DNA from 3 places in the Paenarthrobacter sp. AT5 genome. Region 3 is predicted to be linked to each of the others. Evidence: riboswitches for the same ligand, from Rfam matches in the RefSeq annotation. Region 3 holds a riboswitch; each other region holds the start of a gene.
The links. Region 3 has a riboswitch for cyclic di-AMP ahead of RI444_RS20095 (hypothetical protein). Riboswitches for the same ligand answer to the same signal wherever they lie in the genome.

Region 1 (9,501 bases), 810 kb from region 3:
CATCTCGGCGAGGAGTTACTTCACCCCGAGCAGTTCCTCCACGGTGCCGATGCCGAAGAACAGCAGGAATGCCGCAGCCACAGCCCACATCAAGGGGTGTACCTCGCGGGCGCGGCCCTGGAACGTGCGGATCAGGACGTAGGAGATGAAGCCTGCGCCGAGGCCGTTGGCGATCGAGTAGGTGAACGGCATGAGGGCGATGGTCAGGAACGCCGGGATGCCGACGCCCCAGTCCTGCCAGTCGATCTTGCCCACCTGCGAAACCATCATGAAGCCCACCACAACAAGGGCGGGCGCAACGGCTTCGAAGGGAACCAGGTTGATCAACGGCGTAAAGAACATGGCCACCAGGAACAGGACACCGGTGACGATCGAGGCCAGGCCGGTCCGGGCGCCTTCGCCAATGCCGGCGCCGGATTCGACGAAGATCTGGTTGGAGGACACCGAAGCTCCGCCACCCACAATCGCGCCGAGCGCATCAACCTGGAGAACGCGGTCCACATTGGGGATGTTGCCGTGCTCATCCACGGTTCCGGCCTCATTGGCCAGGCCCACCATGGTGCCCATGGCGTCGAAGAAGATGCTGAGCAGGATCACGAAGGCCAGCAGGGCGGCACCGATGAAGCCAAGGTGTTCGAAGGCGCCAAAGGGGTTGGCCTTGCCGATCAGGGAAAGGTCCGGAGCGCCCCACTCGGACACTTTGGGCGCCACGAGCGACCAGCCACGGGGGTTGATGGTGGTGCCGTCGTTGCTCGGGCCGATATGCAGGGTGAATTCAAGGATCGCAGCCAGCGCGGTGGAGACGATGATGCCGATCAGGATGGCACCGCGTACCTTGCGCACCACCAGCGCGATGGTGAGGACCAGGCCGACCGCGAACACCAGCGTCGGCCAGCCCAGGAGTTTGCCGTCCACGCCCAGGCCCAGCGGAACGGTGGTTCCGGCGGCGTCGGGGATGCGGCGCACGAAGCCGGCGTTGACCAGGCCGATCAGCGCAATGAAGAGACCGATGCCCACCACGATCGCGGTCTTGAGCGCCTCGGGGACGGCCTTGAAGACCGCGGTCCGGAACCCGGTGAGGACAAGGATCAGCATGGTCAGGCCGGAGAGGACCACCAGGCCCATCATGTCCGGCCATGTCAGGCCCGGGTGCGAGGCGACGGTGACGGCCACGAACGCGTTGACGCCCAGGCCTGTGGCTACGGCAAAGGGATGCTTGGCCCAAGCACCCATGAGGATGGTCAGGATGCCTGCCACGAAGGCCGTGGTGGCGGCGACGGCCGTGAAGCCCAGCGATGCCCCGCTCGAGTCAGCCCCCGACAGTATGAGGGGGTTCAGGACCACGATGTAGCTCATGGCAAAGAAGGTCGCGAAGCCGCCACGGATTTCCCGCGAATACGTGGATCCACGTTCGGAGATCTTGAAGTAGCGGTCGATTGCAGAACCCTGTTTAAGCATGGATGTCTCCGGGGATCGTGTGAGTGTGCTCTCAAATCCTATGCCCGCCCGTGCGGGGAGGCCTGACGATTCGCCTAGTCTGTAAGGAAGCCAACATTAGGAGAAACCGCCCCATGCGCACCATCCGCCCGCTCCTGGCCGCCGTCGTTGCTGCCCTCGCCTTCGCCTCGGCGCTGCTTTTCGGCGCCGCCCCGGCATCGGCGCACGACGCCGCAGAATCCACGAGTCCGGCCAGCGGAGCCACGGTTGCGGAAGTTCCGGCATCGGTCTCCGTCACGTTCAATAACCGGCCGCTGGCTATTGGTTCGGGCATGTCGGTGACCGCGGGCGGGGAGAACTGGGCGGACGGCGCCGTGCAAATCATCGACAACCAGGCGGTCCAAAAACTGCGCCCCGGCGCTCCGGCGGGCCAGTACACGGTGGTTTGGCGCGTCGTCAGCTCCGATTCGCACCCCATCGAGGGCACCTTTACGTTCACGGCAACAGCAGGAAGCACGACGTCGGAGGGGGCCACCGCGGGAGCCTCGCTGTCCGCGTCGGGCCAGGCAGGTTCGGGCACTGTTCCGAGCGCAGGAACTGCGGCCCCCGGAACCCCCGTCAGCGAACCGGCTCCGGACGCCTCCCAGCCGTTCCCGTGGAGCATCGTGGCGTTTGCTGCATTAGCTGTTGCGCTCGTTATTTTCCTGGCCGTTACAGCCCGTCGGAAATTGGCTGCCTCCAATGATGCCGAGGGCGATAAATCCGCGGAATGACGGGGTTTTCTACATACCTGCGAAAATCTCGAAACGGTTACTGCGACACGCTCGACGCCCACTTCTCGTTACTTAAATGTGACTTTGCCGTGATCATCGCGTACGGTAGTACCTGTGCCCGATCCGCATTCGGCGCACTTCCGGCCTGATTGCCTAGCTCTGCCGCAGGTCGGAATCCGTTCGCAGACATACCTACGGCAGAGACGGGGAACCCATTTTAGGCCGCCAATGAGCGCGCCTTGGGGTGAAGCCACGAAGCTTCCGCTGAACAGCGGTGGATAGTGGCCGGGTGACTCCCATCCGAATCCGACAGCTAACCTCGCAGGCATCGGGAGAGGCTCTTTCATGTCTTCACGCATTCTTCGCGGCCGTCGTAAGGCGGACAGCGTACGCCCCAATCCGTTCATCTCCATCTCCAAGGCAGTTGCCAGCAACGCTTCAGGCGCTGGCCGCCAGGCAGCCGTCATCGCTGCAGCTTCGGGTCTTGTCCTGACCGGTTCCATTGCTGCGCACGCTGCCGAAACTCCGGCACAGGCTCCGGTCCAGCGGGACTCCAGCCCCGCCACGGTTGCTGAAACCGTTGCCGAAACCCCCAACAAGGTTGTCACTGCCGCAGCAACGGCCACCGTCAACTTCGAGCGTCCCGCTGTTGCTTCCGTGGCAGCACCGGTCATCGAGAAGCCGGCTCCGGTTGTTGAGGCTCCCAAGAAGGCCGCAGCCAAGGCTGCTGCTCCCGCCGCTACCGCCACGGTTGCTGCTTCCGCACCTGCCGCTGCTGCTCCCGCAGCACCTGCCCCGGCACCCGCTGTTGGCGGCGTCAACGCAGCAATGGTTGCCTCGGCTTACGCCCAGATCGGTGTCATGCAGGACTGCACCGCCATGGTCGAAAAGGCCCTCGGCTCCGCAGGTATCCCGGTGGGCGACCTTGCACCCATGCAATTCATGAACTACGGCAAGGTTGTCAGTGATCCCCAGCCCGGTGACATGATCGTCCAGTCCGGCCACGTTGCCATCTACATCGGCAATGGCCAGGCCATCTCCGGTGGCATCAACGGTAACCAGACCGGCATCCACCCGATCAGCTGGCTGACCGCAACCGGCCCGCTCACGTACGTCCGCGCCGGCGCATAAGCTTCACGCTTCACAAAAAGGCCGGCACCCCGGAGGTTTTCTCCTCCCGGGGTGCCGGTTTTTTGGTTTAAGGCTTTTGGTCTAAGGCCCCTGCTCCAAGAGCCCTGTTTCCGGGCTGCCTTGGTGCCGCTGTGGGGGTTGCCGGGCTTAGGCGATCGCGAGGCCGGGCGCTGCTGGAAGTGCCACCTTCGAAGAGATGGCCTGCCCCACCGCCTTGGCCTGGCGGAGGACTTCCTTGGGGGTTGGCGTGATGAGTTCTCCCACTCCCACCAGATGCATGCCCACCGCGCGCATGGCGGCCACAAGGTTCTGACCAACGGCAATCCCCAGCTCGGCCAGCATCTTGCGTAGCTGGCTCTGCGCGCAACGCGTCACTACAACGTGGTCGGCAAGGAGAATGCCGTGCGCCGTGTGGACGGCCCATTGACGAGGGGATGCGAGGGGAGTTTCTGCAGCCGTGAGCAGGTCCAGCCGGACCGCCTTGGTGGTGTTGCGTACATCCAGGTGGTGACTGGCCGCGTAGTTCCGCAGGTGGCGGAGGATCTGGTTCCGTTCCAGCATGGAAGCGGGATCGGCTACCTCGCAGCGTTGCAGCATGCCGGTATGCACGGAAGGACCCGTCTGTGCGAGTGGGCCGAAGCCGTCCACCACGATCGAGCCCACGCCGTAGCGGCTGAGTTCGCTGGCCACGGCGAGGCCTGAGAGTCCGGCTCCGATCACCACGGTGGTGGTTCGCTCCGTGGCGGAATCAGGCATGAGTGACACTGCGTGGTTCCTCCTTGACGTACGTGCCCAAAGGCAGGATTGGACGCTTCCGGTTCCCCCAAACGGTCGCAAATAAATGGCCGGTATGTGTTCTGGAACACTCTCACCGGCCATTCGGTGACTCGAACACTACAGAACTTTTGGGGCGTTGGGTAGCCTTCCTGACAGCGTGTTATTACTTCTTCCCGGGGCGTCCCGGGAGGGCCTTGAAACCGAGCCCGGACCGTTATGCAGATAGCGGAAAAGCCGCCTTGATTCGCTATAAGCAAACGAGAATAGTTGGCATTGGACGAGGAAGTCCCGTGGCTTCCTCGTTCACGGACATTAGCGCACAACGTGAGGTGTAACACCCCTACGTTGAACCTCTGGCAGAATGGCCGGAACATCAAGCAGCAGGTGGAGAGGCGGGCCCCAAATGGACCAGCACGGTAGTCACGTTGAACATCCCCGCGGCGGTGACGCGGAAGCAGTAGCACCGGGCGGCATCGTGGTTGGAGTGGACGGCTCCGAACACGGACAATGCGCTTTGGTGTGGGCAGCGCGTGAAGCCGAACGCCGGCAACTTCCCTTGCACATCGTGACCGCTTATTCAGTGCCGATCTTCGCCGCCTCAGGGTTGGACGGCGGATACGCAACGGTGGACGACTCGATGATCCGGGAAGGCGCCGAAGCCATCGCCAAACAGGCCATGGAGAAGGTTTCCGGCTACAACATCGACGTTGACGCCTCGGTGGAGAACGGGGATGCCGCCGGTGTCCTGCTGGATCTCTCCGCGGAAGCCGCCCTCTTGGTTTCGGGCAGCCGCGGACGCGGTGGATTCGTCGGCCGTCTGCTGGGCTCCGTCAGCAGCGCGCTGCCGGCCCATGCGAAGTGCCCCACAGTGACGGTGCCGTTGTATTGCGCCGACCGCCTGGGCCAGAGCACCGAGGACAAGCACATCAAGGCCGAACACGCGAAGGCCGGTCCCCGCACTGTGGAGAACATTGTTGTAGTTGGTGTTGACGGCTCCGAACAGGCGCGAGTGGCGGTCCTGGAGGCTGCTGAACAGGCAGAACGCATGGGCGCGAAGCTTCGGGTAGTCTGCGCTGTGCCTCAGTACAGCGGCTCGCTGGCCTGGGTGCCGGCCCCCTTGGACAGGGATGCCCTGTTCGCGGATATCAAGGTCCAACTGGATGCCGGCGTTGCCTGGCTCCGCAGCCATTTCCCGCATCTCACGGTGGAAACCCAGCTGACAGACGGCTCTCCCGTGGACGTCCTGGTGGAGGCCAGCAGGGGAGTTGAACTGGTGGTCCTGGGCACCCGTGGACGCGGCGGGTTCGCCGGAATGCTCCTCGGTTCAACCTCGGACGGCGTGCTGCACCACGCCAAGGGACCGGTCATGGTGGTCCCGGATCGCGAAGACTCCAGGCTTGCGGACAGGCCCAAGTTCGGCCCCATGCTGGGCAACGACTAGGACCTGACGCTTCACGGCGGCATGGACGGTGAAGCGGCGGAAGGGCCGCAGCAGGGCGGGCAAACCGGGAAGGCTTCAACAGCCGGGTACGGTTTCATCCTTCCGTTGGACCGGATTCGTTCAGGCATGCTGGCGGAGGTTGGCGGCAAGGCCGCCAACCTTGGTGAAATGGCCACCGCCGGTTTGCCGGTGCCGCCCGGATTTTGCCTGACGACGGCGGCCTACCGCCGGGCGCTTGACGGCGCAGCGTTGGGTGAGGTGCTGGCTGCCCTGGACGGGACCGACGTCGTTGATTCCTCCCTTGACGAACTCGCCTCCCTTGACGAACTCGCCGTCCGTGCCCGCTCGGTAGTGCTGGCTGCCGGTGTTCCTCCAGAGGTGGCCGAAGAAGTCCGCACGGCGTACAACAGGCTGGGCCCGGATGTCCCGGTTGCTGTCCGGTCCTCGGCCACGGCGGAAGACCTGCCTTTTGCGAGCTTTGCCGGCCAGCAGGACACTTTCCTGAATGTGGTTGGCGTGGATGCCGTGCTGGACGCAGTGAGCCGGTGCTGGGCTTCCCTGTGGACTGACCGGGCGGCGAGTTACAGGACTGCACACGGGATCCGGCATTCGACGGTGGCGCTCGCCGTTGTAGTGCAGCAGATGATCGACGCCGCCACCGCCGGCGTCATGTTCACGGCCAACCCGCTGACCGGGCGTCGGCAGGAGGCGGTCATCGATGCGAGTCCCGGCCTGGGCGAAGCAGTGGTCTCCGGCGCGGTGAATCCCGACCAGTACGTGGTGGATATCCGGAGCCTGCAGATCCTGACGCGCACCATCGGTGACCGTAGAGTCGAGATCCGGCCCCTGCCCGGTGGCGGGACTGAACGGGTTGAACACTCCGGACAGCTTGGAAAGACCGGGCTTGACGCTGCGGCGATCGGGACTGACGGCGAAGTTTCGCGGGTGGAACCTTGCCTCACGGACCACCAGATCCGGGCGCTCGCGGCCTTGGGCGACCGCGTGGAACAACACTACGCAGCTCCGCAGGACACCGAGTGGGCCATGGACCGGGACGGGAAGCTGTGGTTGACGCAGGCGCGGCCCATCACCACCCTGTACCCGCGACCAACAAGGACACCGTCTTCCGAGGGCGAGCATGCGTTCTTGAACTTCAGCCTGGCCCAGGGCCTCACCCGGCCCCTGACGCCCATGGGGCTGGCGGGAATCAGGCTGATTGCTTCCTGCGTCGCCCGCCGGGCCGGCTTTGACGTGCCGGACCCGCGCACGGGCCCTTCGCCGTACTACGAGGCTGGCCAGCGGATCTTCTTCGACATCACTTCAGTGCTTCGGAGCAGGGTGGGCAGGGCCCTTGCGCCCAGGATTTTCGACATTATGGAGGCCCGGTCCGCCGCTTTGATCCGGCGCCTCAGCGAAGACCCCCGGTTCGCCATGACCAACAAGACTCCTTTCAAGCTGATCCGCCATGTGGCTCCTGTTGCAGCGAGATACCGGGTGCCGGAAACGGTCCTTCGGGGTCTGTTCAGGCCCGCAGCGGCCATGAGGCAACTGGATAAGGTCAGCCAAGACTTGAAGGACGCCTTCGATCTTCCCGTCTCCGCCACGAGCCATCAGAGGTTGCAGCATGTGGAGCGAATCCTCGGAGAGCGGATTTTTGCCACAGTTCCCCAGGTCCTGCCCCTTCCGGCACTTGGCTTTGCCCTGCTGGCACTGGTCCGGAAATTGCTGGGTCCCGACGTTTCCTACGACGAACTTCAAACAGTTATTCGTGGCCTGCCCCATAACGTCACCACCGAGATGGACCTTGCGCTCTGGGAGTTGGCGAGCAAGATCGGACAGGACCCGGAAGCAGTTGAGTTCTTCGTTTCCCGTGGCGCCGCAGAACTGGCGGAGGCCTACAAGGCAGGTGGGCTTCCGGCACGTCCGCAAGCCGGTCTTGAGAGGTTCCTTGCCGAATACGGGGACCGGGCCGTCGCGGAGATAGACATCGGGATGCCGCGCTGGTCGGAGGAACCCACCCACATTCTTGGAGTTCTTGGGAACTACTTGCGGCTTGGGCAGGGCGGCGGTGCTCCCGGGGCCGGAGGTTCTCCACGGCAGCCGGAACCCACGCCGCAACCCGACCCGCCCCGGCAGTTTGAAAATGCCGCCACCGAAGCCGAAGACCAGGTTGCACGCCTGGTGGCCCGTGGCAGGACCAAGAGCGCCCTTCACGCCGCGGTGATCCGCTTCGCCCTCGATCGCACGCGCCGCTACGCGGGCCTGCGGGAATTGCCCAAATACAACCTGGTCCTTGGTCTGGCCGAGGTGCGGAGGCACATGGTGCGGATCGGCCGGGAACTGGCAGAAGCAGGGCGTTTGGACGAGGCCGATGACGTCTTCTTCCTGGACTTCGAGGACGTGGAACTCGCCTTGGCCGGAACCCGCTTCCAGCCGGTGGTGGCGGAACGCCGCCAGGATTACGACCGTGAGCTGCAGCGCCGCCACATCCCGCGGATGCTGCTCTCGGACGGAACAGAACCCGAAGCCGTGGTGGATCCCGGAGCCAAAGAGCCAGCGGCCAACGCGTCCGCGGGAGTACTCACCGGCAGTGCGGCATCGACCGGGACAGTGACGGGGCTGGCGAGGGTGGTCATGGACCCGGTAGGAGCCCACCTGGAGCCCGGCGAAATCCTGGTGGCGCCTTCAACCGATCCGGGCTGGACGCCGCTCTTCCTGACGGCAGGAGGCCTGGTCATGGAAATGGGCGGTCCCAACTCGCACGGGGCCGTGGTTGCGCGCGAGTACGGGATTCCCGCCGTCGTGGGCGTCCCCGATGCCACCGTGCGGATCGCAACCGGCCAGCGCATCACGGTAGACGGCGCCTCCGGAACGGTAACGCCCGCCTGAACAGGCACTTCAAAGCCCGGCACGGCACAGCGAATGCAGCTATGCGTGCTGGTGGGATTCGTGCTCCGAGTGGCTCACCGGTTCAAGCTGGAAGGTGCAGTGCTCGGTATCGAAATGACTCCCCAGGCAGGACCCCAGTTGGTCAAGGATGCTGTCCGCGCCGGCGGCGTTGAGAAGTTCGTCTTCCACCACCACGTGGGCCGAGAACACCGGCACTCCCGAGGTAATGGTCCAAATATGGATGTCGTGGGCCTCCACCACTCCGTCCACGGCCAGGATGTGCTCGCGGATCATGTTGACGTCCACTCCCTTGGGGGTGGCTTCAAGCAGCACGTCCACTACGTCGCGGAGGAGGTGCCAGGCGCGGGGGATGATCATGACCGCGATCAGCATGGAGGCGATGGGGTCCGCAGCGCTGAAGCCCGTGGTCATGATGACGACGGCGGCCACAATGACGGCGATCGAGCCGAGGAGGTCGCCCAGGACTTCCAGGTAGGCGCCGCGTACGTTGAGGCTTTCCTTCTGCGCGCCTTGGAGGATCAACAGTGAGACGAGGTTGGCTGCGGCACCCAGAATTGCGGCCCACAGCATGATGTCGGTGTGGATCTCCGGGGTTTCGCCGAACCTGCGGATGGCCTCGATCATGATCACCACCGCGATGACAATCAGGACCAGGGCATTGGCCAGGGCGGCAAGCACTTCGGCCCGTTGGTAGCCGTAGGTGCGTTGATCGCTGGCGGGGCGCGTCGCGATCCAGGCCGCCATGAGCGCGATGAACACGCCGGCGGCATCGGAGAGCATGTGTCCGGCGTCGGCCAGCAGCGCAAGGGAACCGGAGATAATGGCGCCGACCACCTGGATACCCACCACGCCCAGGGTGATGCCCAGGACGGCTATGAGTCTCTTGCGATGCCTGCCGGTTGCAGTGAGTCCGTGCGAGTGGTTGTGGTCGTGCCCCATGCTTCTAAGGCTAGCCCCAGCCGAGTTCGTGCAGGCGGTCGTCGTCGATGCCGAAGTGGTGGGCGATCTCGTGTACCACCGTGATGGCCACTT
Region 2 (9,501 bases), 1.1 Mb from region 3:
TCCGCTTCGTCGTCCCGGGCAACGTCCGGCACGGGTCCGGCGGCAACAAGTACAACGCCGCGCTCGCACAGCACCTGACCGCTCTCGGCGCCCAGGTTGAGACAGTAACCGTCGACGGCGACTGGCCGGTGGGCAGCGAAGCGGACCGGAAACGTTTCGCGCAAGCGCTCGACGGCGGCACAACAGTGATTGCCGACGGATTGGTTGCAAGCGGGGCGCCTGATGAAGTGGCCGCCGCCGTCCTTTCGGGAACCAACACCTGGATCCTGTCGCACATGGCATTGGCGGATCACCCGCAACTTGAGGGAAAGGCGCTTGCTGCGGCCAGCGGCGTGATCTGCCCCAGCGAGCATGCGGCCAGCGAACTGCTTACCAGACACGGGGAACTGGAGATCGTCGTTGCAAGGCCCGGAGTTGAGCCGGGGATCATCGCGGCCGGCTCGGATCCGCTGCGTATCGTGGCTGTGTCAGCGTTGCTGCCCAACAAGCAACAGACAATGCTCGTCGAAGCGCTCAGCCAATTGACGGACCTGCCATGGAACGCGGTGCTGGTTGGTTCGCCGGATGCGGACCCGGCCTACGCAGCAAACGTCCGGGCCGCCGTCGAACATCACGGACTGGAAAACCGGGTGACCTTCACCGGTGAGCTGGGCGGGGAAGCCCTCGAAGACCAGTGGCACATGGCTGACCTCAGTGTGCTGATCTCCACATCCGAGGCGTTCGGCATGGTGGTTGTCGAGTCACTGGCGCATGGAGTTCCGGTGTTGGTAAGGCAGGGGACCGGTGCTGTGGAAGCGTTGGGTGGGAGCGGTGCAGGCGCTGCCTTGGATCTCGACGCCCCCGGGGTCCTGGCCGAAACGCTCAGGACGTGGCTCACTGACGCGGAGGTACGCCGGACGTGGCGGGAAGCGGCCTTGGCAGCCCGTGGGCGGCTTCAGAGCTGGGAGACTACCGCCCGGACCGTTTATAAGGCCATCGAGATGACAGTTAATGCCAATCCCGAGGCCTCCGATTGGCATTAAGTGCCATCTCGCGGGCGAACCGGGCTCAGGGCACCCGGTGAGCGGCAAAAAAATCCCTCAGCAAGGCTGAGCATTCTTCCTCGCGCACACCCGCGTAGACCTCCACCCAGTGGTTCAGGCGGCGTTCACGGAGAATGTCGAACACCGATCCGACGGCCCCGGCCTTCTCATCCCACGCGCCGAATACGACCCGCGGAATCCGGGCCAGGACAATTGCACCGGCGCACATTGCACACGGTTCCAAAGTGACCACGAGCGTGCAATCCTCAAGCCGCCATCCGTCGCCGTCAGCTCCGGATTCAGCAGCCCGCCGGCGCAGTGCGGCGGCCGCCTGCCGGATAGCCACAACCTCCGCGTGCGCGGTCGGGTCCCCGTGCGCCTCCCGTTCGTTTCGCCCGGAACCCAGCACGCCGCCGTCGGGCCCCAGGATGACAGCTCCGATCGGAACATCGTCGGTTTCCAAGGCAAGGCGTGCTTCGTCCAGGGCAAGGCCCATCCATGCCAAGTGATCTGCGTGATACGGCTCGGTAGGGCTCATGCCTCAATGATAGTTTTGGGGGATGCGCACACTCGTCGTGGACCACCCGCTGGTCGCTCACAAGCTCACCGTACTGCGGGACAAGAACACCCCCTCACCGGTCTTCCGGCAGCTCACCGAAGAACTCGTGACCCTCCTGGCCTACGAGGCCACCCGCGAGGTCAAGACCCAACCGGTGGAGATTGAAACCCCGGTCACCAAGACCATCGGCACCGCTTTCACCAAGCCCACGCCACTGGTTGTCCCCATCCTCCGCGCCGGACTGGGCATGCTCGAAGGCATGACCAAGCTGGTCCCGACGGCGGAGGTCGGGTTCCTGGGCATGGCCCGCGACGAGGAAACCCTTGACATCATCACCTACGCGGAGCGCCTCCCCGAGGACCTGACGGGGCGCCAGGTGTTCGTCCTGGATCCCATGCTCGCAACCGGCGGCACCCTGCGCGAGGCCATCAAGTTCCTGTTCAAGCGTGGAGCCTCGGACGTCACGTGCATCTGCCTGCTGGCCGCTCCGGAGGGCCTGGCCAAGCTGGAAGAGGAACTCGCCGACGCCAACGTCAACATTGTTCTGGCTTCGATTGACGAGAAACTCAACGAGAAGTCGTACATCGTTCCTGGTCTCGGCGACGCGGGCGACCGCTTGTACGGGATCGCCGGCTAGGCATAGACCCCTATTACTTTCCGTCGTGCCCCGCTAGCCTGTGGCGCATGGACTGGAAACTTGAACTGGTGTTTGTCCCCGTGTCCGACGTCGATCGCGCGAAGGATTTCTACGTCAACAAGGTCGGTTTCAACGCCGATTACGACGAACGACCTTCCGACGGCGTCCGCTTCGTCCAGCTCACTCCTCCGGGTTCGGCGTGCTCCATCGCCATCGGAGAAGGGTTGTCGGACGCACCCCCAGGCACCGCTCCGAGCCTTCAGATGGTGGTGGCGGACATCAACAAGGCCCATGAACAGCTCAAAGCCAACGGGGTGGACGTCAGCGATGTCGACGTCCAGGACTGGGGCCACTTTGTGTACTTCGCCGACCCCGACGGCAATAAGTGGGCGGTGCAGTACCTCCCTCAGCGGCCCAACGGGTAACCAACGCAGGCTCACTGTGCGGCAGGATGGAACCATGATCCTTCCTGCCGCACAGCCCGGTCCGGGACATTCCCGGCAAACCCTCACCGTTCGCGCCGTCCTCTTCGACATGGACGGAACGCTGGTGGATTCGACGGCCGTAGTAGAGCAGGTCTGGCTGGAGTTCGCAGAACGCTACGGGCTTGACTACACCGAGATCCTGCGGACCTCCCACGGCGTCCAGGCCGGCGACACGGTGCGCCGATACGCCCCGGCGGATGCCGACGTCGTTGCCCTCACCGCCGAACTGGGCGAGATGGAACGCAACCGCACTGACGGCATCATTGCCTTGCCGGGAGCTGAGGCCCTGCTCGAAGCTCTTCCGGACGAGGCCATCGCATTGGTCACTTCGGTCGACCGCATCCTCGCCGATATCCGCATGCAGGCCGCCGGACTCGCCATGCCTTCGACGGCGGTTACCGCCGAAGCCGTTACGCGCGGCAAGCCGCATCCGCAGGGATACCTCAAAGCCGCGGCCTTGCTCGGTGCCGAACCGGCCGACGTCGTGGTTTTCGAGGACGCACCCGCAGGCATTGCCGCAGCAAGGGCCGCCGGGATGCGGACAGTGGTTGTGGGCCAGGCCGCCGCGCACCAAGCGGATCTGGAACCCGGCATGTGGCGGATTCCCGACTACTCGGCGGTGACCGTGGAGACCGTGAGGCACGACGACGGCGGCCACGTCATCACGCTGACGTTCTAGCCCTGTTCCACCCGGCCGGGCGGGAGTAGGCTGTGCGCATGTCTGCGTTGCCGGAGGCATACGGTGCTGCATTGGAGCGTGCCATGGTGCACGCCACCAATTGGCTCGCGTCGGTGCCCACCCGTTCAGTCCGCCCACAGTCCGACGCCGACCAGGTCGCCGCAAGCATCCTGCCGCGGCTCCCCGACGAACCTGCTGATGCCGCCGCCGTCGTTGATGAGCTGGCTGCACTGGCCGAACCGGGACTGATGGCCATCCAGTCCGGACGTTTCTACGGCTGGGTCATGGGCGGCACCTTGCCGGCTGCCATGGCGGCGGATTGGCTTGTCTCCGCGTGGGACCAAAACGCGGGCCTGCGCTTTGCCACCCCGGCGGCGGCAGCGATCGAGGAGTCTGCGGCCGATTGGTTGCTTGACCTTCTGCACTTGCCCGCCACCTCCGACGTCGGCTTCACCACGGGGGCCACTACCGCCAACTTCGTCGGGCTTGCCGCGGGAAGGCAGCACCTGATGGACGAGGCCGGCTGGGACCTGGAAGGCCTCGGCCTGTCCGGGGCGCCGAGGATCACGGTGTTCGCGGGGCGGGAGCGGCACGCTGCGGTGGACCTCGCTTTGAGGTATCTGGGCCTGGGGACATGTGTTCCCGTGGACGCAGACAGGGAAGGCCGGATCCTGCCCGACGCGCTCGATGACGCCATGGGAGAGCAACCCGGCCCGGCGATCGTATGCCTCCAGGCCGGCAACCTGCACTCGGGCGCCTTCGATCCCATGGCTGACTCCATCGGAGTGGCCCGCGACCGTGGTGCGTGGGTCCACGTGGACGGCGCCTTTGGTTTATGGGCGGCTGCGAGCCCGAAACTGCGGGAACGCCTGGCAGGTGTGGAGCTCGCCGATTCCTGGGCCACCGATGCCCATAAGACACTCAACGTTCCCTACGATTGCGGCCTGGCAATCGTGGCCCGCCCCGAAGCCATGAGGCGTGCCTTCAGCGTTCATACGAGTTACCTGATAGCGACGGATGCCGGGCCGGGGGACCCTTTCGAGAAAGTTCCGGAGATGTCCCGCCGCGCCCGCGGTATTCCGGTGTGGGCTGCCCTGCGCCAATTGGGCCGGAACGGTGTCATCGACATGGTGGAGCGGTTGGCCGAGAACGCGCGGGCGCTCGCTGACGGCCTATCCTCGATCCCCGGGGTGGAAGTGCTCAATGACGTGGTGTTCACGCAGGTATCGGTGAGTTTCGGGAGCGACGAACGGACGCGCAGGATCACCCAGCGGCTCATGGCAGAAGGCGCCGTGTGGATGTCAGGGTCTTCCTGGCAGGGCCGGAACATCCTGCGGATCTCCGTCAGCAACTGGTCCACGGACGACGCCGATGTGGCGGCGTCGGTGGAAGCAGTCCGGCGTGCGGTGGAGCAGGAACCCGAAGCCTAGTTAAACGCCAACGCCGCCCCCGGTTCCGCCATCCGCTCCTGTAGGTACTGGTGCGTGTGGCGGCAACGGGAGCGGCTTCTCAGGCAACGTCCGGGTTTAGTACCAGTTGTTGGCCAAGTGGAATGCCAAGGCTGCGGACGGCGAACCGTAGCGTTCCTTGATGTAGTTCAGGCCCCACTTGATCTGGGTCTGGTAGTTGGTCTGCCAGTCAGCACCGGCGGAAGCCATCTTGCCGGCCGGCAGCGACTGGACAATGCCGTAAGCACCGCTGGAAGCGTTGGTGGCAGTGGTGCGCCAGTTCGATTCCTTTTCCCAGAGCGTGTTCAGGGCGGTCATTTCACCCGGACCCCAGCCGTAGTTGGCCAGGATGCTGGCAGCGTAGGCCTTTGCGGCGGCAGGATCATCAATGGCCTTGGGGGCTGCAGCGGCGGCAGCAGCTTCTGCGGCAGCCTTGTCCGCAGCGGCCTTGGCGGCGGCGTCGGCTGCAGCCTTCTCTGCTGCTGCCTGGGCAGCAGCAGCCTGCTCGGCGGCGGCCTTGTCAGCTGCGGCCTTTTCTGCGGCAGCCTTCTCCGCAGCAGCCTTTTCGGCGGCGGCCTTGGCAGCTGCGGCCTTTTCAGCAGCGGCGCGCTTTGCGGCCTCAGCCTGGGCGGCGGCTTCAGCGGCAGCGTTCTCGCGGGTCTGCGGGTCCACCTGGACCGAAGCCTGGGTCTGTGCTGCCTGGCTCATCTCCGGAAGGTTGAACGTGGCGTTTGCGGCCTGCCCGAGCGATGCAACGCCCAGCGCGGCTGCGACGACGCCGGCTGCTACCGACATGCGGTGGCCGGTCCTACCCTGGCGGGCAGCGTTCTTCAGGACATTCTGCGACTTGGTCAGGGGAGCGTTGTTTTCGTCACGGTGACGCGCCTCATGGCGCGACTGATCCTTGAATTCAGACATGTGTGATTACCTCTCAGCGCCTGCGGAGTTAGCTGTCGGGTTCGGATGAGGTCATCCGGCCGCGCGTGTAGCTGCGGCTTCACCCCAAGGGCCGGCGCAATGCCTGGCCCGGAGACTCTGGGTCCCCCGTCTCTGCCTCGAAATCAGAACGGAACTCCGGGAAGTGGCAGAGCTCGGCGCATCCCGGGTGTGGGCCAAGGTTGGGGCGACCCACTCGTTCGACGGTACAGGAGGTTCAAGCGAAAGTCACATTTAGGTAACAGAGATCACGACGCCGGTGCGTCGCCTTGCCGGATTCGCCGCGGTGGGGATGTGCCCCAAGGAAGGGCGGGGCAGGATGCGCCACGGCGCCGCGACAATCGGGGGCACTGAGGCTGCGCGGGGGTTCGCAGGTGGCGTTCGGAGCTTTTAGCAGATTGGGAGCCTGAATATCGAGCCTGGCGTCCACTTCGATTGGACAGCATCCGTTTCAGATCGTGAGATTCCGCTGGTCGGGCGCTCGCGGGAATCCAGAGGGGCATCATGCCCCTTTGGTCGAAGAAAGTTCAGTCAGAACGCAATATTTCTGTCCTTAACCGAACAAAACCGCATTCATTTTTGCGATCCGCTGAATTGTGATTTGCGGCACAATACTCGCGCTTATCTCAGAATGTGGACGTTTCCGCCCTTTGTTACTTGCGTGTTGTCATTGTTACGTTGCACACTTCCAATGTGAACAAGAACTCAACAGCACCTGCAGCCGCAGCAATCTTCTCCAGCACACCCGCTGGCGACGAGTCCCGCTGTTGTCGAATGCAAGCCTAACTTCCCACCCCAGAAAAGTTTCAGGCATTCGCCCCCTAGCCCACCGTTGGGCGCCCCTCCCCAAATTCATTGCGGGGACACCAGCATTCGAAGCCGCGATGACGGCTATTCACTTTTGAGGTAAGCACTCCATGTCAGTTGCATCCGGATACGTCCACATCTCCGTCCGTAACGCCAACAAGGCCGCTTCCAACGCCGGCCTCCGCCCCGGTTTCGGTAACCGCCCCGGTTACGCACCCGGTACCCAGGCTGCTGCCCAGCAGGCTCCGGGCTACGTTCCCCAGGGCTACAACCCGAACTCCTACGGACAGTTGCGCGCCGTGCCTGCCGCTACCGAGCCCGCCGCCATGACGGCACCCACTCCGGTGGTGGCCCAGTCCGAGCGTCTCCGGCCCGTGGCCAATGACAACGTAGCCCGCGGATTCGTGCTCTACATGGGCATTGACGAAGAGACCGCAGCTGCTGCCGGGACCTCCATTGCCAAGCTGGCCCAGGAAATCCGTGCTTACGCCCAGTCGCTCGTGACCGGCGCGGAAAGCTATGCCGCCGTCGCCGTTGCTCCCGCCAGCGCACCCGGGTCCGCACTCGACGTCGTACGTTCCACATTCGGTGACCCCACCGTGGCCGCACGCCAGCGCACCGAAGCCGCACGTCCTGCGCCCCAGCAGGAAGCGCGCCCGTCCGGCGTGCTCATCGACCTCGCCCGCCGCGAAGTCCACCTCGACGGCGAATCGCTGAACCTGACGTTCAAGGAATTCGAACTCCTCAACTACCTCGTGGAGAACGGCACCCGCACGGTGGGCCGTGACGAGCTCCTCGAAGGCCTGTGGCGGAACGCCGAGGAAGTCCCCAACGAGCGCACCATCGACGTCCACATCCGTCGTCTCCGCTCCAAGCTGGGCCGCCTCGCCAACACCGTCCGCACGGTCCGCGGCCAGGGCTACCGTTTCTACGAGCACCCCGAGGTCATTGTCTGGGCCGCTCCGGAATACTCGATCTGATCCTGTGACTGCCGAAAGGCGGCACATCCCTCTGCGCCTGCGCTCACTCGAGCAACCACTGCGCTGACGGAATGTGCCGCCTTTCGTTTTGTCTGGTCAGTGAGTATCTGCCTGGCGCGGCTATAAGGTATTTGGATGAGCGACCACCACCTGAGACGGCTTGTGATCATGCGCCACGCCAAGGCGGACTGGCCCGTGGGTGTGCCCGACCATGAACGCCCCCTCGAGGAACGCGGGCACCGCGAAGCCCCGTTGGCCGGAAAATGGTTGTTGAAGCACAAGGTGGTCCCTGACTTCATCCTGTGTTCCTCGGCCCTCCGGACGCGCCAGACGTGCACATGGATCTGCGATGAACTGGGCGAAAAAGCTCCTACGCCCAAGCTCGAGAACGGGCTGTACGCAGCCTCGGCCACAGAGATGCTCGCGGTCATCAACCACGTACCGGACACAGTTACTACGTTGATGGTGATCTCCCACATGCCGGGCGTGCAGGACCTTGCCATGCGGCTGGCTTCCCGGGACTCGGACCACGACGCCTACATGGATGCCGCCACCCGCTACCCGACCAGCGCCTTGACCGTGCTGGAGACGGAGAAGCCTTGGGCTGAGCTCGACGGGCAAGACGCGCGTTTGATCCACTTCAAGGTGCCGCGCCACTAACCCCCCGCCTCTTACCTCAACTGGCTGGCATTAGGGGTTGTTCCCAGCGCTTTTGGCAACCACTAATGCGAGTCAGTCGGGACCGCGGGGAGTTCTTCAGCGGCGGCCACCTCCCGGAGAAGGCGAACCGTGTGGCGGATGTTGGGACTCGCTGCCATGGTCTTGCGGTACACGATCCCTACGGCGCGCTGCTGCACGGGATTCACTACCGGGACGGCAACAACCCCTGCCGGAAGCGGCGGCCTGCCCAGCCGGGGGACCAGCGCCACGGCCACCGACTGTTCCACCATGGCGATGTGCGTCGAAAAGTCGGGATCGTAGACGCGAATATCCGGCACGCGGCCCAATCCAGCGAAGATCTGCAGCAAGGCCTCGTTACAGATGGCTCCCGCCGGCGTGCTCACCCACGTTTCGTCCAACAGGTCAAGGCGTTCGACGGCGGTCCTCGCCGCCAGCGGATGGCTGACGTTGAGCAGGGCGTCGGCCTGGTCGAGGCACAGGTCTTCGTGGGCCATGTTCTCCGGGATCACGAGTGGCACTGAGTTCCAGTTGTGGACTACCGCGAGCTCGGCTTCGCCGGTTGCAACGCGTTGGATGGCCTCGCGCGGGTCCTCGGCGAGCACGCTGACCTCCAGCTCGGAATCGGTAGTCGCGATCCGTCCCAGCATGGGCCCCACCAGGCCGCGGCAGGCTGTGGAGAAGGCCACCAGCCGGAGTGTGCCCGACGGCTTCTCCGGATCTGCCAGCAGGGTTGCCTGCAATTCCTCGAGCTCGCCCAGAATGCGCCGACCGTATCCGGCCAGGGCAACACCACGTTCGGTGAGGAGTACCCCGCGCCCGTTGCGCTCGAGCACGGCGACTCCGGCCTGCTTCTCAAGTTTCTTGATCTGCTGCGAAACGGCGGACGGGCTGTAACCCATCGCCTCTGATGCGGCCACCACGGACCCGTGCTGATCGACCGCAACCAAGGCCCGGAGCGTGGAGATATCGATCATGAAGCAAATCTACATTGTCGCGTACCGAATTCAACGCTGGTGCTTCATTGAAATGAACGTAAGAGTGGACTTGTGAACCTTCGTCATTCCGTGCTCGCAGTGCTCGTTGCCGTGCTGTGGGGCATCAACTTCGTTGCCATTGACCTCGGCCTGCACCCCGACGGCCGGGACGTTCCCCCGTTGTTGTTCGTGGCCTTTCGTTTCCTGTTGGTGGTGTTTCCCTGCATCTTCTTCATCCGCAAACCTGATGTGGGCTGGAAGGCCATTCTCGGCGTCGGGCTCTTTATGAGCGC
Region 3 (9,501 bases):
CAACAACCTTGGCCGGGCGGACGCCCGGGACGCCGCCCATGAGGATGCCCTTGCCGCCGGCGGGGGCCATGAGGGAAGAAGCACCAACCACCACGGAGAGGCGGCCTGCAACTTCGGACATCGGGGCGAGCAGCGGGAGGGTGCGGCCTTCCTGCACGGTTTCGTAGGCGATTGCGGTGACGCCGGAGTTGATGAGCTCGGCCGTGAGCTCGGGCTCGGCGGCCAGGTGCAGGTAGGTGAAGAGGATCAGGCCCTTGCGGAAGCGGTGGTATTCCGCCTTGATGGGTTCCTTGACCTTCATGACCATGTCCGCGCGGGCCCACACATCGTCGGCGTCGTTGACGATTTCCGCGCCGGCGATCGAGTATTCCTCGTCGGTGATGCCGGAGCCGAGGCCTGCACCGCGCTCTACGAGGACGGTGTGGCCGTGGGTGCGGAACTCGTGCACGCCGGCGGCCGTGATGGCTACGCGGAATTCGTTGTTCTTGATTTCCTTGGGGACGCCAATGATCATCTGGGGCTCCATCGTCAGCGGCCTCTTAAGGCCGGTATTTCGTGCTGTGGGCTGTGCTTCCAGAATAGGTCCGGCTGTGAGGCAGGTGACATGGACTGGTGTGGATCCGGCTGCGGATTCCGCGGAATACCAAGGGCTGCGCTCGACATTTGTCGAGAAGCGGAGCGTCAAGTGTCGCCTGCTGTTGGTACGCTTTCTTGATGCAGCAGGACGTTGAACAACTCGTCGAACGCGTAGCGCTAAAGCTGGGCAGGGGATTGTCCCTTGAGGACCTTGACGGTGTCCTCCTTGCATACAGTTCCAACCAGTCCCACGCGGACCGCGTCCGGGTGAATTTCCTGCTCAGCAAGCGTGTGCCCAGCGACGTCAGCGCCTGGCAGCTTTCGCACGGTATCGCGACGGCGGTCCGTCCCGTTGTGATTCCGGCCAACCCTGACTTGGGCATGCTGGGGCGCGTTTGCGTACCGCTGTTGGTGCGCGGCTTCCGCGTCGGTTACCTGTGGGTGCAGCAGGACCTTGAGGAGCAAAGTGCGACGGCGATCCTCACCCAACTGCCCGGCGTTCGTGACGAGTTGGACCTGCTTGCGGCCTTGCTGCTGGACTCGAACACGGCGGAGTCAGAGTTCCGCCGCCGGAGGGAGCAAGAGTTCCTCTCCGCCTGTGGAGGGGAATCCAACGCGGTGGCTGCGGTGGCCGGGTGGAAGGAGATCCAGGGCAAGGGCCCCTGGCAGGTGGTGACCATCCTGGACGCCGGTGGTGCCGGGTCCGGCGTCGATCCTTTGGACGCTACCTTGACCCACCGTTCCGCGGCGCTTCAGTCCACCATCGGCGTCGATGTTGCCCTCTTCAGCGCCGGGACCGAGACGCATTCGGTGGTCCTCTTCCGTGAATCGGGCGGCCGGGCCGTTCATGCGCAAGTGCTGGTGCATTACCAACTGGAGTTGGCCAAGCGTGCCGGCCGTTCGGTGGACCGCATCATCCTAGGCATCAGCGAACCAATACAGGTGATCCGGCAGCTTGCGGGAGCGTACCGGCAGTCGAAGGTGGCTGCCCAGGCTGCGGCTGTCGAACCGTCGCTGGGAGAGCTGGTGGACAGCCGGTCGGTGGGGGTCTATCAACTCTTCGACCGCCTGCAGGCGCCCGGCGGTTGGGACGATACGGGATCCGTCCACTACAGCACCCTTGAAGGGCAGGATCGAAACGGTGAGCTCCTGCCCGTCCTGGAGCTCCTCTACGACAACGACGGTTCGGTGCAGGATGTCGCCGCCAAACTCCATCTGCATCGCAGCAGCATTTACAACCGGCTCGGCAGGATCCGCCAACTCATTGGAGCCGATCCCCTCAGTGGTGCCATCCGGCTGGAGCTTCACGCCGCGCTGAAGGCCCGGCGCTGGGCGCTCAGGCCACGAATCTAAAGGCGCCACAGGATGAACTCCGATGGACAGCCCCTGCCCGTACGCTTAGGGTTAGAAAGCGGTTTCTCACAGGATTAGTAACTAGGGAAACCGTTCCAAGCGGGACCTGTTACCAATGCGAAAGGGGGCGGGGTGGGCGGCGTCGTCTCCGGCATCCTCATCATTTCGGCAGTCATTGCCGTGGGCTACCTGGCCGTCCGGTGCAAACTGCTCGCCCCGGAAGTGCAGGCTGCTCTGACCCGCACCGCCTTCTACATCACCAACCCGGCGCTGCTCTTCACCGTGGTGGCCGGGAGCGACATACGGGCCGCGCTCGGCGTCGACGCCCCGCTGGCCCTTCTGTCTGCTGCCGCGATGGGCCTCCTGTACTGCCTGCTGAGTTTCCTCTTTTTCCGACGGCCCGTTGCCGAAACGGCCGTGGGAGCCATGGCCAGCAGCTATGCCAATGCCAACAACATCGGGATCCCCGTTTCCCTCTACGCGGTGGGAACGGCCCAGCACGTTGCCCCGGTCCTGCTGGTGCAACTCCTGGTCCTGGCGCCCTTCTATGTCACCATCCTTGGTGTGGTCGGAGGGGCGAAAGTTCCCTGGAAGCGGGTGGTGCTGCAGCCGTTGGGGAATCCCATGATCATCGCGTCAGCGCTGGGTGTGGTGGTGGCGTTGACCCGGTGGGAGGTTCCGGAACTGGTCCAGCGGCCCATCGATATGTTGGCCGGAGCTGCCGTTCCCATGGTGCTGCTCGCCTTCGGGATGTCCTTGGCGGGCCGCGCTCCGCTGCAGAAGGGCGACGGCCGGGTGGAAACCGTGGTGGCGACGCTCCTGAAACTCGTGGGGATGCCCTTGGTGGTCTGGGCGCTGGGGCGGTTCGTCTTCGGGCTCGAAGGGCAGCACCTCCTGGCGTTGGTCATCATGGGTGCGCTTCCCACGGCACAGAATGTGTTCCTTTTCGCTTCCCCGTACGGCCGCGGCACTGTTGTTGCGCGCGACGTCATCCTCCTGACCACACTGCTCTGCGTGGGGGCCTTGCTGGTGGTCGCCTGGCTCTTGGGGTAGCGAATCACGTGACCCGGGGGCGGAAGAGCCGGGTGGCAGAAGAGCCGGGTGGCAGAACAGTCAGGTGGCAGAACAGAAGGCAGGAACCCTTGCCGGGTCCCTGCCTTCTTGGCTTTTTTGCGGCGCCCGTCAGAAACGGCGCAACCGCTGGTGGCTCCAGCGGCCCATCCGATGGCGGAAAGTGGCCGTCCGGCTGCTGCAGCAGTACCGGCCGTGCCAGCCGATGTGGGTAGTGGTGCGGGGCATGCGGGTGCTCACTTGAGGACCCCCTTGGCTGCGTCGAGCAGGCCGTCCACGTCCAAGCTCGGAGCCTCCGTCGGTGCGCTGGACTTAGGGTCGGAGCCCGGCTTCGGGGAGTCGCTGGGCCGCGGCTTGGAAGTCTGCGTCGTCGTCGGCGTGGGCGTTGGGGTGGTGGTTGGCGTCGTCGTCGTTGAAGGCGTCGTGCTGGGCGAAGGCGCCGTGATGTTGTCCGACGGCGGTGCCGGCTGACTCGGAACGGGCGACGTCACGCCCGGTACCGGAACCACGGCCGAAGGGGCGTTGGACGGAACCCACTTGGGGTCGGCCAACGAAACCTGCGGCGTCGGAGTGGACGACGGCGGTGCTGCCGCTGCCGGAGAGGCTGCTTCGACTGCGGACTGCCCGGTATCCGTCGTAGCGGCCGACGTCGAGGACGCGGTGGAGTAGGACGGCGTCGGGCCAGGAGTGGCCGAGCCCGTTGCCCGGCCTTCGCCGGAATTGTTAGCGCCACTGGCCTGGTTTTGGGTGTCCTGGCCGAAGATCGGCAGGTCCATGGCTTGGCTTACCGTTCCCACCGTGAGGACCAGGCCCAGTGCTCCGGCGACCACCGCCATGCGCTGGCTCATGGTCTTCACGGACGCTGCCTTGGTCAGGACGGCGTGGGGTTCCTTGGTGAAGGATGAGGAAGCAAAGGAACCAAAGGCCGACTTCGCAGCATTGCGTCCTGCAGCGGCTCGTCCTGCCGCAGGGCGTGCGCCGTCGTGCTGGCCCCGGGCGGTCTTGCGACTGGCCAGTCCGGCGGCGGCTGTAGCGTCAGCGGCGATCCGGGCCGGCGTCTTGGGCTGGGCGGTCCCGGCCTCGGCGGCAACGTGCGCCGAAACCACCGGAATAGCGGCAGTCGCGGGCTCGGCCTCAGCGGCAGGCTCCGCCGGCGTGGCCTTCACCACGGGGATGGCAGCCGTGGGCGGCCCGGGCGTAGTGGACTCCGAGCGCGGAGGAGCGGCAACTACCGGGATGGCTTCGGTGCGCGGCTCTTCGGTGGGGGATTCAGCGGGGGTTTTGGAGACGGACTCTGCACTCGGTGCAGCTTCCGGAGCCACGACTGCCTGGGCCGCGCGCTCGCGTTCCATCGCCCGACGCTGCGCTCGTGTCATGGGCGCAGCGGTGGGGTCGGTTGCGGTGGCGGGTGCCGCCGTCGTGCTTTCCATTTCGGTGGCCGGACCGCTGGGCTGGGCCCGACGGCGTCCGGTTGGCTTGGTGGGCTGGCCGTCCCCTTGGGCACGGCGCGGCTGATCCATGGTTGGGGACATGGTGTTTGCCTCTCAACGCCTGCGAGGTTAGCTGTCGGGTTCGGACGAGGCCGTCCGGCCGCACGTGGCGGCTTCACCCCAAGGGCCTGCGGGGAACAGGCCCGGGAACTCTGGGTCCCCCGTCTCTGCCGCGGGTCTGGCGGGATTCCGGGATGCGGCAGAGCTCGGCGTCAGCCCGGAAGCGGCCCAGCGGAGATACGGGTCGCCCTACGAAGTTACAGCAGCAGGGAAGTAAAGTCACATTAATGTAACGGACGGTACATGAGGGCCGGCAGCGCCCGCGCTGACGGACGGACGCGCCACACACCGTCCACATATCCCTGGTGAGCACTAGCTTTCGGCGTCTACCGGTCGGTAGACATGAGCTATGGACCTACCCGTGATGCCACCCGTTTCGCCCATGCTCGCCAAATCCGTGCCCAACATTCCTGAGGTTGGGCACTACGAACCCAAATGGGACGGGTTCCGGACCATCGTCTTCAGGGACGGGGATGACGTCATCCTGGGCAGCCGGAACGAGAAACCCATGACCCGGTACTTCCCTGAGCTGGTGGAGGCGTTGAAGAAGAACCTGCCGGAGAAATGCGTGGTGGATGGCGAGATCATCCTTATTTCCGGCAACCGGCTCGACTTCGAAGGACTGCAGCAGCGCATCCACCCCGCCGACAGCCGCGTCCGGATGCTTGCAGAGAAGACGCCGTCCTCCTTCGTCGGGTTCGACCTCCTGGCCCTCGGGGACGAAGACCTCACTGCCCGGCCGTTCTCCGAGCGCCGTGCTGCGCTGGAAAAGGCGCTCGCCGATGCCGAGCCGCCCGTGTACGTGACGCCTGCGGTCACCGACCTTGAGCGGGCACAGGAATGGTTCGTGCAGCTTGAGGGAGCAGGGCTCGACGGCGTGCTGTCCAAACCGCTCGACGGTACCTACCAGCCGAACAAGCGGGTGATGTTCAAGACCAAGCATGAACGGACGGCGGACTGCGTGGTGGCCGGTTTCCGTTGGCACAAGACGGCGGACGTCGTGGGGTCGATGCTGCTGGGGCTCTATGACGATTCCGGCAAACTCCACCACGTTGGAGTGGTGGCCGCCTTCCCCATGGCGAAGCGGAAGGCGCTGGTGGCCGAGTTGGAACCGTACCAGGTGGAGATCGCGGACCACCCCTGGGGAGAGTGGGCCAGCCAGGAAACCGGAGCGGCGGTTGGTTCGAGGATGCCGGGGGCCCAAAGCCGCTGGAGTGCCGGCAAGGACTTTTCTTTTGTTCCTCTGCGGCCCGAGCTGGTGATCGAAGTGGCGTACGACTACATGGAAGGAGACCGGTTCCGGCACACCACGCAATTCCGCAGGTGGCGGCCGGACCGGACTCCTGAAAGCTGCACGTACTCACAGCTGGAGGAGCCGGCCGACTATAACCTCGGCGAGATCCTCAAGCTGCACTAGGGGAGCTCTATTCCTCGTGCCCTTGGTCCATGCTCATGCTGTCTTCCGCTGGAGGCGTTTCTCCCGGGGGTACTCCGCCGCCGGGTTCAAGCCCTGTGACGTTGCCGTTGTCCGGATCCGGGTTCGCTGATGCGGCGGGATCGCGGTCTTCGTCCTGCCTCATGTCCGGGTCCTCGTGGATGCTGTCGGGCTCGGCCGCGCCGGACACTCCGAAGGTCTGCGGATCGTCTTCCGGGTCATAGCTGGTCATGGTCAAACCCCTTTCTAAGCAAACTTACTATTTGGCTTGCCCTGCCAGCCTAACCGTGTCCCGTCCAACGCAACAAGGGGCGTGCCGCCGTCGTGAGGCTATGCCTGCGTACGGTCCTACGTTGCGGCGACGAAGCTCCGGATGGCGTCCGCAACGGTCTTCGGCCTCATGTGTTGGGCCACATGTCCCACCCCCGGAATCTCCACCAGCCTGCCCTGGGGAACAGCGCGGGAGAGCCGCAGCGACCATTCGGGTCCTGCCACGTGGTCGCGGCTGCCGCGCAGGATCAGCACGGGGCTCCCAACAAGGCCGAGTCGTTTCTCGGTGGGGTACTCCATCATCACGGGCAGCTCGGTGAGGTACCAGCGAGGGCCGCACAGGAAGTAGTCGGAGACGACGATCCAGTTGGAGGACGGACTTTCGCGAAGGAGCCCATCCAGGAAGAGGGCCAGCGATTGCCGCCGTACGTTCTTGTGCTTCGAATCCACCACGGGACCCATCAGAACCACGTGCGAGGCCTGCTCCGGTGCATGAAGCGCAGCCTCGATGGCGAACTGCACACCCATGGAGTGGCCCACCAGCACGTAGGAGGTAATGCCTTTCGCTTTCAGCGTCTCCGCAATGAAGGCCCCGTATTCCTCGGCCGTGACTTGATGGTCCGGTGTGGGCGTGCCCGCAAAACCCGGCAGGTCGAACGAGTACGTCGGTGAACCTGCGGCAAGAACGGCGTGGAGACGCGCAAGGTAACGGTGTGAGACGCCGATGCCGTGAATCAGGATGTACACGGGGCTGTCCGGGGAGCCGGGCGATGGCTGCGAGCCGGGTGGCGGGGTTCCGTTCGTCCAAAGGATGCGACCCTTAAGCCCGCCGGCTTCGACGTCTTCCGAGCGCAGGGGCGTGCGGCGTGTCAATCGTCCTCGCACCCGGTTCTACTCCCGCGCAGGGTCGTCAGACCCGGCTGATTCATCCGCGCTCTGGTGAACGTCGGCAGCGTTGGCCGCTTCCCGGCGTCGGGCGATCTTTGATTCCGTCCACATCGCGACGGCGACGAACACAACGCACGCGAACATGAACGTGGCCACGAAGTTCAATCCCATGGCCGAGCCAAGGGGTGCGGCAACAGCCATGGCGGCCGCGCCGGTCACGATATGCCACCCCTTGAAATTTCCCACCAAATAAGCGTAACCCCGGCGTTTGCGGCACTCCGCCTCTTGGCCGGGATCGTTGCTTGATCCTTATCACCACGCCCTGTCTACGGCGTGTCGTCAGGTCCTGCGGCTTCCTCTGCCGCATTGGCGGCGGCTTCCTTGCGCTTCTGCTTTTCCAGCCAGGCCATGATGGCAGCCTGCCGGATACGGCGATGGGTTCCCCGGTACTCCACGGGGATTTCGCCGCGGTCGGTCATATTCCGCAGATAGGTGTGCGAAATCCCGGCAAGCTCAGCTGCCTGGGAGGTGGTGAGCATTTCCTCGACACTGCTGACGGTCACGGTTTCGCCCCGGCTGAGCCGCGCGAGGAGGTCGACGACGGCGTCCTTCGCCTGATCGGGCAGGCGGTGGACGGTGCCATCGACGAACACAGTGATGTCGTTGCTGTCCTGGAGCGAGCGTGCCAGGTTCCGGGCGTCATCGGCGGGAAGGCCGGCCGTAACGCGGGGAGCTATCAATGCCATGGCAGAAGCCTAGCGCGGCTGCACCCCAAGGCGGTGTTGCATGCCGGTTCGCCCGTTTCGACGATTAGCTGCGTGTTAGACGTTTCCTACCGTCTAACACGCAGCGAGCCATCGAATCGGGCGGCAAGCCAAGAGTCAGACGGCGTCCAGGTCCGTTTCCAACAGTTTCACCAAGGCATCCAGTGCCTCGTCAGCACCTTCACCCTCTGCCCGGAGCACCACCACATCGCCCTTGGCCGCGCCAAGCGTCATCAGGGACAGGATGCTGGCGGCGTCGAGGGCGTCTTCGGCGGGTTCTCCCTGCATGGCGATGGTGACGTCCACGGGCTGTTCACCGGCGGCCTCGGCAAAGAGCGCCGCGGGACGCGCGTGGAGGCCGGACTTGCTGGCGATGGTAGCTGTGCGTTCGGGCATGGGTTTCTCCTTGCGGTTGGGAACTTGCGGAACTTGCTGGATGCGGCGGGTCGGGCTGGACTTACAGCCCGAGGTCTTCGAGTACCGGGAGCTTGGCGCGCACCCACTCGCGGGCTTCCGTCGCACTTGGTGCGGACAGGGCCAGCCGGGCCAGCTCCTGCGCCTGTTCCAGTGTGACGGTCTTCAGGACAGTCCCGACGGCGGCCAGCGAGCGCGCGGTCATGGACAGTGTGCTGACGCCAAGGCCGGTGAGTACGACGGCGAGCGCAGGGTCCGCGGCCGCCTCGCCACACACGCCGACAGGCTTGGGATCGCCTTCCCGGCCGGATGCTTCGGCGGCCGAGCCTTCCACGGTGAGCTGCACCAACCGGAGAACTGCGGGCTGCCACGGAGTGTTCAGTTCGGCCAAGGGGCCCAGCTGGCGGTCGGCTGCCATGGCGTACTGGGTGAGGTCGTTGGTGCCGAGTGAGGCGAAAGCGACCTCCCTGAGCACTGTGGCCGCGGTGAGCGCTGCCGAGGGCACTTCCACCATTACGCCCGGTGTTTTCAGTCCGGCTGCGGCGCAGAGCGAGGCGAAGCGGCCGGCTTCGGCTGCGGTGGAGATCATCGGCGCCATGACCCACACATCGGCTTCTGATTCGGAGGCGGCCTGTGCGATTGCGGAGAGTTGGCGTTCCAGCACGCCGGGGGTGGTGAAGTCGGTCCGGTAGCCGCGGACGCCCAGCGCGGGGTTGGGTTCCGTGGCATCGGTGAGGAAGGGCAGGGGCTTGTCCGCGCCGGCGTCCAGGGTGCGAAGCACAACCTTCTTGCCGGGGAACGCGTCAAACACTGCCTTGTAGGCCGCGGCCTGTTCGTCCACGGAGGGCTCGGTGTCGCGTTCGAGGAAACAGAACTCGGTGCGGAACAGGCCAACGCCCTGGGCGCCCAGCCCCGCGGCGGCAACCGCGTCCTTGGCACCTCCGACGTTGGCGAGCAGCGGCACCAGGTGTCCGTCCGCCGTCGTGCCGTTTCCGTCGAAGGAAGCGAGCGTTGCCGAGGTTTCCGCCCAGGCCATTGCGGCGGTGCGCTGTTCATCGGAGGGTTCCAGGGAGACGAGGCCCGCGGCGCCGTCAACGTAGATTTCGGTTCCGTCGGGTACGGAGTCGACGCCGTGGGCCGCCACCACGGCAGGGAGGCCGAGGGAGCGGGCAATAATCGC

Region 1: another riboswitch for cyclic di-AMP. It lies ahead of RI444_RS02200 (NlpC/P60 family protein); the one in region 3 lies ahead of RI444_RS20095 (hypothetical protein).
Region 2: another riboswitch for cyclic di-AMP. It lies ahead of RI444_RS03680 (hypothetical protein); the one in region 3 lies ahead of RI444_RS20095 (hypothetical protein).

The regions. Positions count from the first base shown of each region.
Region 1 is NZ_CP136441.1:451,320-460,820, forward strand. Features, by position in the region: gene RI444_RS02190 (NCS2 family permease) at 16-1,458, opposite strand; gene RI444_RS02195 (copper resistance protein CopC) at 1,572-2,210, shown strand; cyclic di-AMP (ydaO/yuaA leader) riboswitch at 2,390-2,552, shown strand; gene RI444_RS02200 (NlpC/P60 family protein) at 2,556-3,341, shown strand; gene RI444_RS02205 (FAD-dependent monooxygenase) at 3,489-4,097, opposite strand; gene RI444_RS02210 (universal stress protein) at 4,522-5,559, shown strand; gene RI444_RS02215 (PEP/pyruvate-binding domain-containing protein) at 5,581-8,448, shown strand; gene RI444_RS02220 (cation diffusion facilitator family transporter) at 8,488-9,408, opposite strand; gene RI444_RS02225 (metallopeptidase family protein) at 9,419-9,501, opposite strand, start outside.
Region 2 is NZ_CP136441.1:765,583-775,083, forward strand. Features, by position in the region: gene RI444_RS03650 (glycosyltransferase family 4 protein) at 1-1,022, shown strand, start outside; gene RI444_RS03655 (nucleoside deaminase) at 1,048-1,560, opposite strand; gene upp (uracil phosphoribosyltransferase) at 1,583-2,218, shown strand; gene RI444_RS03665 (VOC family protein) at 2,266-2,643, shown strand; gene RI444_RS03670 (HAD-IA family hydrolase) at 2,678-3,382, shown strand; gene RI444_RS03675 (pyridoxal phosphate-dependent decarboxylase family protein) at 3,421-4,812, shown strand; gene RI444_RS03680 (hypothetical protein) at 4,909-5,748, opposite strand; cyclic di-AMP (ydaO/yuaA leader) riboswitch at 5,754-5,907, opposite strand; gene RI444_RS03685 (winged helix-turn-helix domain-containing protein) at 6,684-7,553, shown strand; gene RI444_RS03690 (SixA phosphatase family protein) at 7,689-8,213, shown strand; gene RI444_RS03695 (LysR family transcriptional regulator) at 8,276-9,208, opposite strand; gene RI444_RS03700 (EamA family transporter) at 9,281-9,501, shown strand, end outside.
Region 3 is NZ_CP136441.1:4,317,198-4,326,698, reverse strand. Features, by position in the region: gene ald (alanine dehydrogenase) at 1-514, opposite strand, end outside; gene RI444_RS20110 (PucR family transcriptional regulator) at 715-1,929, shown strand; gene RI444_RS20105 (AEC family transporter) at 2,062-2,982, shown strand; gene RI444_RS20100 (hypothetical protein) at 3,047-3,244, shown strand; gene RI444_RS20095 (hypothetical protein) at 3,237-4,532, opposite strand; cyclic di-AMP (ydaO/yuaA leader) riboswitch at 4,537-4,684, opposite strand; gene RI444_RS20090 (ATP-dependent DNA ligase) at 4,900-5,967, shown strand; gene RI444_RS20085 (DUF6480 family protein) at 5,975-6,217, opposite strand; gene RI444_RS20080 (alpha/beta fold hydrolase) at 6,334-7,128, opposite strand; gene RI444_RS20075 (hypothetical protein) at 7,147-7,389, opposite strand; gene RI444_RS20070 (helix-turn-helix domain-containing protein) at 7,470-7,889, opposite strand; gene RI444_RS20065 (HPr family phosphocarrier protein) at 8,025-8,303, opposite strand; gene ptsP (phosphoenolpyruvate--protein phosphotransferase) at 8,365-9,501, opposite strand, start outside.